Regions from separate parts of the Kribbella sp. NPDC023972 genome, predicted to be linked through region 2. Evidence: riboswitches for the same ligand, from Rfam matches in the RefSeq annotation. Region 2 holds a riboswitch; the other holds the start of a gene.
What was found. Region 2 has a riboswitch for glycine ahead of gcvP (aminomethyl-transferring glycine dehydrogenase). Riboswitches for the same ligand answer to the same signal wherever they lie in the genome.
Positions count from the first base shown of each region.

Region 1: linked by a shared signal. The riboswitch ahead of AB0F43_RS26570 (L-serine ammonia-lyase) and the one ahead of gcvP (aminomethyl-transferring glycine dehydrogenase) in region 2 are both predicted to bind glycine.

Region 1 is NZ_JBEZZH010000007.1:79,364-82,769, forward strand. It holds gene AB0F43_RS26560 (hypothetical protein) at 1-54, opposite strand, end outside; gene AB0F43_RS26565 (alpha/beta hydrolase) at 233-907, shown strand; gene AB0F43_RS26570 (L-serine ammonia-lyase) at 894-2,267, opposite strand; glycine riboswitch at 2,357-2,449, opposite strand; gene AB0F43_RS26575 (DUF3817 domain-containing protein) at 2,447-2,812, opposite strand; gene AB0F43_RS26580 (alpha/beta fold hydrolase) at 2,936-3,406, shown strand, end outside.
Region 2 is NZ_JBEZZH010000001.1:100,329-103,734, reverse strand. It holds gene AB0F43_RS00445 (MerR family transcriptional regulator) at 72-596, shown strand; gene AB0F43_RS00440 (dihydrodipicolinate synthase family protein) at 646-1,506, shown strand; glycine riboswitch at 1,522-1,611, shown strand; gene gcvP (aminomethyl-transferring glycine dehydrogenase) at 1,685-3,406, shown strand, end outside.

The DNA.
Region 1 (3,406 bases), on a different contig from region 2:
AAGCCGTCGGCGGTTCTGCCCAGGCGGAGCCAGTGCGGCAGAGATCGGTTTCACAAGTCCCGCAGAGTATCGGCTCCACCAGCGCTTGAAACAGCCTTTGGAAGAAATTCCACACTAGATCGCAACTATTCGGGAATCCCATTCCGATACGCATGCGTAGAATCGCGGTGAGTTAGCTGACGGCGCGCCAATCGGCCCGTCGTCGCAGGGATTCCTGTGTCAGCCTGCTCTCATGTCTTCTCTGGTGCTGCTGCACGGACTGGGGGCCAACGGCCGGGTCTGGGATGCCTGGCCGCAACCGCGGTTCGCCCCCGACCTGCCCGGACACGGCTCGGCCGCCGCGCTACCGGCGTACACCTTCGCCTCGATGGCCGCCGCGATCGCCGAGACTCTTCCGGTACGGCGTGACGTCGTGATCGTGGGCCATTCACTCGGCGGGGTGATCGCGCTCGAACTTGCCAGCGGCCGCTACGGCATCGAGGTGAATCGCGTGGTCGCCCTCAGTGTGAAGGTCACCTGGTCCCAGGACGACCTGGGCAGAGCCGCAGCCTTGGCGCGGAAGCCGATCGCGTGGTTCGACACTCGAGAGGACGCGGCCGCGCGCTTCCTCAAGGTCTCCGGCCTGCAAGGACTCGCCGACCCGTGCGATCCGGTGGTCGAGCATGGCTTGGCCGAGGCCGACGGGCGCTGGCGACTCGCCATGGACCCCGGCACCTTCGGCGTCGGCGCCCCCGACATGCCCGACCTGATCGCGGAGAGCAAGGCCGAGGTCGTCCTCGCCCGCGGCGAGCGCGACCCGATGAACACCGACGACGAGCTCCGTACCCTGCACGATCAGGTCGTGACCTACCCGGGTCTCGGACACAACGCCCACGTAGAGGACCCAGGACTGCTCAGCACTCGATGACGTTGACGGCCAGGCCGCCGCGTGACGTCTCCTTGTACTTGATCTTCATGTCGGCGCCGGTCTCGCGCATCGTCTTGATCACCTTGTCCAGGGTGACGACGTGCACACCGTCGCCGTGCATCGCCATCCGGGCCGCGTTGATCGCCTTCACCGACGCCATCGCGTTGCGTTCGATACACGGGATCTGCACCAGTCCGCCGACCGGGTCGCAGGTCAGGCCGAGATTGTGCTCCATCGCGATCTCGGCCGCGTTCTCGACCTGTTCCGGCGTACCGCCGAGGACCTCGCACAGGCCGGCCGCCGCCATCGAGCAGGCCGAGCCGACCTCCCCCTGGCAGCCGACCTCGGCACCGGAGATCGAGGCGTTCTCCTTGTAGAGCACGCCGATCGCGCCGGCGGTCAGCAGGAACCGGACGGCACCGTCATCCGTTGCCCCCGGCACGAACCGACGGTAGTAATGGAGCACGGCGGGAATGATGCCCGCGGCACCGTTCGTCGGCGCGGTGACGATCCGGCCGCCGGACGCGTTCTGCTCGTTCACCGCAAGCGCGAACAGGTTGACCCAGTCCATCACCTTGAGCGGATCGACCGACCACGGGTCCGCGCTCAACCGGGTGTGCAGCGCGTGCGCCCGCCGTGGCACCTTCAGACCGCCCGGCAAGATCCCCTCGGTCTCGCAGCCCTCGCGCACACAGTCCTGCATCACCTGCCAGATCCGCAGCAGCCCGTCGCGGATCTCGTCCTCGGTCCGCCAGGCCAGCTCGTTCGCCAGCATTACCTCGCTGATCGACAGCTGCGACTCGCGACACCGGTCCAGCAACTCGGCACCGGTTGTGAACGGGTACTTCAACGGCGTCGTGTCCGGCACGATCCGGTCCCCGGCGGCCGCGTCCTCGTCGACCACGAATCCGCCGCCGACCGAGTAGTACGTGCGTTCCCGCAGTACGTCGCCATCCGCCGTACGGGCCGCGAACGTCATCCCGTTGGGGTGGTAGGGCAACGCCTTGCGCCGGTGCATCACCAGGTCGGTGTTCTCGTCGAAGCGGATCTCTCGCACCCCGGCGAGCGACAGCCGGCCACGCTCGCGGATCGTCTCGACCCGCGCGTCGACGGAATGGGTGACCACGGTCTCGGGGTCCGCACCCTCGAGCCCGAGCAGGACGGCCTTGTTGCTGCCGTGCCCGTGACCGGTCGCACCGAGTGAGCCGAACAGTTGCGCCTGGACCGTCGCCGTCCGGGCGAGCAGGCCGTCGGTGGCCAGGCCGAGTGCGAACGTGCGGGCCGCGCGCATCGGGCCCACGGTGTGCGAGCTCGACGGGCCGATCCCGATACTGAACAGGTCGAAGACGCTGATCGCCATCGTGTGGAGGTTCCTTCCGGTCGCCGTTGACCGTTTGGTGTCCTCCCCGCTCTGTCAGACCGGATAGGGCCTAAGTCTTCCAGAGGTGCCTCGCCCGTACGGTGAAGGTGCCTGAGAGATTCTTGGGGAGAGTTGCTCCTACGGCGCCCGGGTCGTGCCCGGGACTCTCCCGCACGGGTTCATGCGGCTGTTGAGTTGACTGACGTGCGTGACGGTACGGCGACCCGCCGGCCGGCGTCAATCCGGCCGGTCCGCACCGCCCAGATCTCGAAGAACCAGGTGAACAACGGGGGAACGCTTGCCGCCAGCGCGGCCAGCGTGACCGGCCAGGACCAGCGCAGCGGCCCGCGCACCACCAGCACGGTGAGCACGTAGACGATGAAGATGCCGCCGTGGATCGGGCCGAAGACCTTCACACCGAGCTCGTTGTCGGACAGCACGTACTTGAACAACATGCCGATCAGCAGTCCGGTCCACGAGACCGCCTCCGCGATCGCCACCCACCGGAACCACACCGCGTGCTTGCCACTCGTCATCTCTGTCATCAGCGACAGACCCTAACAAGTCCCCCAAGACCCGGCCGGGGTCGGGCGAGGGGTCGTCCCCGATGTGGCCGAGCAAGCGATTGCCGAGGATCGGAGGAGCTTTCCAGACAGGAGATCTCCCGTATGAAGTTCAGACAACGCGCCCTCGCTTGCGGTCTGGCGCTGGGTGTCGCGACCGCCGGGCTCACGACGCTCCCGGTGTCGGCGGCACAGACCACCCCGACGATCCAGTGGGCCGACTGCAAGCCGGAGGGCAATGACAAGCCCGAGGTGGTCGCAGGCTCGCAGTGCGCGACCCTGCAGGTCCCGGTCGACTGGCGGAACCCGAACGGTCCCACCTTCGGCCTCGCCATCGCTCGTCGTACGACGAAGGGCGACCGCGTCGGCGTCCTGGTGTGGGGGCCGGGCGGTCCCGGTGACTCCGGCGTCGACCGGGTCAAGACCGGGATGAGCCGCTTCAGCCAGACGCTGCAGGACCGGTTCGACGTCGTCAGCTTCGACCCACGTGGCATCGCCCGCAGCAACCCGGTGAAGTGCTCGGCCGCGCTGCTGGCCAGGCAGCCGTCACCGATCATCAAGAAGCAGGCCGAGTTC
Region 2 (3,406 bases):
ACACGGATCTGACGGCGCAGTCGACGTCCGAAGCACACGCCGAGGCGGCCGCTACCGCCGGCGTCCAGGGTCTGCTCTTCGACGACGACCTGCGGCCGATGCCGGAGGATGTCGGGTTCCGCGGACCGACGGCGTGCGCCGCGGCCGGGATCACCTACCGTCAGCTCGACTACTGGGCCCGCACCGGCCTGGTCGCGCCGTCGGTGCGCCCGGCGACCGGTTCGGGCACGCAACGGTTGTACGGTTTCCGTGACGTACTGTTGCTGAAGGTGATCAAGCGGCTGCTCGACGCCGGGATCTCACTGCAACAGATCCGGACCGCGATCGCCCATCTGAGCAAGCGCGGGATCGACGACCTGACCCAGATCACCCTGATGAGCGACGGCGCCTCGGTCTACATGTGCACCTCGCCGGACGAGGTGATCGACCTGCTGGCCGGCGGCCAGGGCGTGTTCGGTATCGCGCTCGGCGGCGTCTGGCGCGAGGTCGAGGGCTCGCTGTCCGAGCTGCCCACCGAGCGTGCCGACGGTCACGACGACGACCACCACGCCAACGACGAGCTCGCCGCCCGCCGTCGCGCTCGCATGACCGGCTGACTCCTTCCAGAACACCGTGCGCCCACTCACCGCCGAAACACTGCGCGGTGTGTGGGCGACTTTGTTGCTGCCGCTCAACGCCGACGACTCCATCGACTACCGCCGGCTGGAGGCCCAGGCGGCCACGCTGGCCGTCACCGAACTGGACGGCCTGTACGCCCACGGCACGGCGGGGGAGTTCCAGACCCTGACCGAGGACGAGTTCGACCGGATCAACGAGGTGCTGGCGGCCACCGGCAAGCAGTTCCAGATCGGCGCGAGTCATCCGTCCGCCCAACTGCAGTTGGACCGGGTACGACGAGCAGCCGCACTCGACCCGGGTGCGATCCAGGTGATCGTCCCGGACTGGCTCCCGCTGAGTGAACAAGAGGTCCTGGACTTTCTCCGGCGTACGGCAGACGCGGCCGGTGACGTCCCGCTCGTGCTCTACAACCCACCGCATGCGAAGACCACCGTCGGTCCTCACCTGTTGAGCTCCCTGGCCGCCGCGGTGCCGAGCTTGATCGGACTCAAGGCCGCCGGTGGCGGTAAGGCATGGTTCGACGAGGCAACGAAATCCCGGTTGTCGATCTTCGTGCCCGGTCACTTCCTCGCCAGCATGTCGCTACTCGGCGCACACGGCAGCTACTCCAACGTCGCGGCGCTGTCGCCCAACGGCGCGGTTTCGCACGCTCACGATCTGGACGTCGAGCGCCGGATCGGTGAGTTCTTCGCCCAGCACGTCGTACCGCTGCAGAAGGCCGGGCTGTCCAACCCGGCGCTGGACAAGTTCCTGGCCGCGGTCGGTGGCTGGGCCGACGTCGGCACCCGGGTTCGCTGGCCGATGACGTCGGCCACCGCCGAGCAGGTCGCGGCGGCGAGGCCGGTCGCGCGGCGGCTGCTGCCCGAACTGTTCGGGGATTCCTGGTAGCCTCGGACACGCCGTACACAGCATTCGGGAGAGACCCGTTGACCCGGGCGCCGAAGGGGCAATTCCTCCCCGGAACCTCTCAGGCCACAGGACCGAGTGCCACAGGCGACTCTGGAGCGCGCACCGGGCGTGACAGAGGGGGAGGCCACCGGCAGCATTGTCAGCAACGGAGCCTCTAGTGAATGACACCCCACAGGTCTCGGCCGCCTTCGCCGACCGCCACATCGGACCGCGCCCGGACGAGGTCGCGCGGATGGTCCAGCTGCTCGGGTACGACGACGTCGACGCGCTGGTGGACGCCGCTGTCCCCGCGTCGATCCGGTCCGCCGAGGCGCTCCGGCTGCCCGACCCGGCCTCCGAGGTCGACGCGCTGCACGAGCTGCGCCAGCTGGCCGCCCGGAACAACGTGGCCACCTCGATGATCGGCCAGGGGTACTACGGCACCTTCACCCCGTCCGTCATCGTCCGCCGTCTGGTCGAGAACCCGGCCTGGTACACGGCCTACACGCCGTACCAGCCGGAGATCTCCCAGGGCCGGCTCCAGGCGCTGCTGAACTTCCAGACCGTCGTGTCGGACCTGACCGGTCTGCCGACCGCGAACGCGTCGCTGCTCGACGAGGGCACCGCGGCCGCCGAGGCGATGACGCTGGCGCACCGGTCGAACAAGAAGAGCAAGTCAGACCGCTTCCTGGTCGACGCCGACTGCTTCGCGCAGACCATCGCGGTCGTCCAGACCAGGGCCGAGGCACTCGGGATCGAGGTCGTGGTCGCCGACACCACCGACGGCCTGCCCGAGGGTGACTTCTTCGGCTTCCTGGTGCAGTACCCGGGCTCCGGCGGTGTGGTTCGCGATCTCAAGCCGCTGATCGCCGCCGCGCACGAGCGCGACACCCTGGTCGCGGTCGCGTCGGACCTGCTCGCCCTGACGTTGCTCGAGGCACCGGGTGAGGCCGGCGCCGACATCGTGATCGGGTCGTCCCAGCGCTTCGGCGTACCGCTGTTCTACGGCGGTCCGCACGCCGGCTTCATGTCCGTCCGCACCGGTCTCGAGCGGTCGTTGCCGGGTCGCCTGGTCGGCGTCTCGATCGACGCCAACGGCTCCCCGGCGTACCGGCTCGCGCTGCAGACCCGTGAGCAGCACATCCGCCGGGACAAGGCGACCTCGAACATCTGTACGGCGCAGGTCCTGCTGGCCGTGGTCGCGTCGATGTACGCGGTCTACCACGGGCCGGACGGCCTGAAGGCGATCGCCGAACGCGTCCACGACTACGCCGGCAAGCTGGCCGCCTCGCTGCGGGCCGGCGGTGTCGAGGTGGTCCACGACAACTTCTTCGACACCGTGCTCGCCCGCGTCCCCGGCCGTGCCGCGGACGTGGTCGACGCCGCCCGCCAGAACGGGATCTGGCTCCGCCTCGTCGACGCCGACCACGTCGGCATCTCCTGCGACGAGAAGACCGACGCACACGCTCTCCGCTCGGTCTGCGACGCCTTCGACCTCAAGTACGACGGCGGGCTCGAGACGGCCGCGCTGCCCGAGGCGGTACGGCGTACGTCGGACTACCTGACCCACCCGGTGTTCAACACGCACCGGTCCGAGACGGCGATGCTGCGGTACCTGCGCAAGCTGTCCGACTACGACTACGCGCTGGACCGCGGCATGATCCCGCTCGGCTCGTGCACGATGAAGCTGAACGCGACCACCGAGATGGAGCCGGTCACCTGGCCGGAGTTCGCCGACCTGCACCCGTTCGCACCGATCGAGGACGCGGCCGGCTACGTGAAGCTGATCGGTCAGCTGGAGCGCTGGCTGGCCGAGGTGACCGGCTACGCGAAGGTGTCGATCCAGCCGAACGCGGGCTCGCAGGGTGAGCTGGCCGGCCTGCTCGCGATCCGCGGCTAC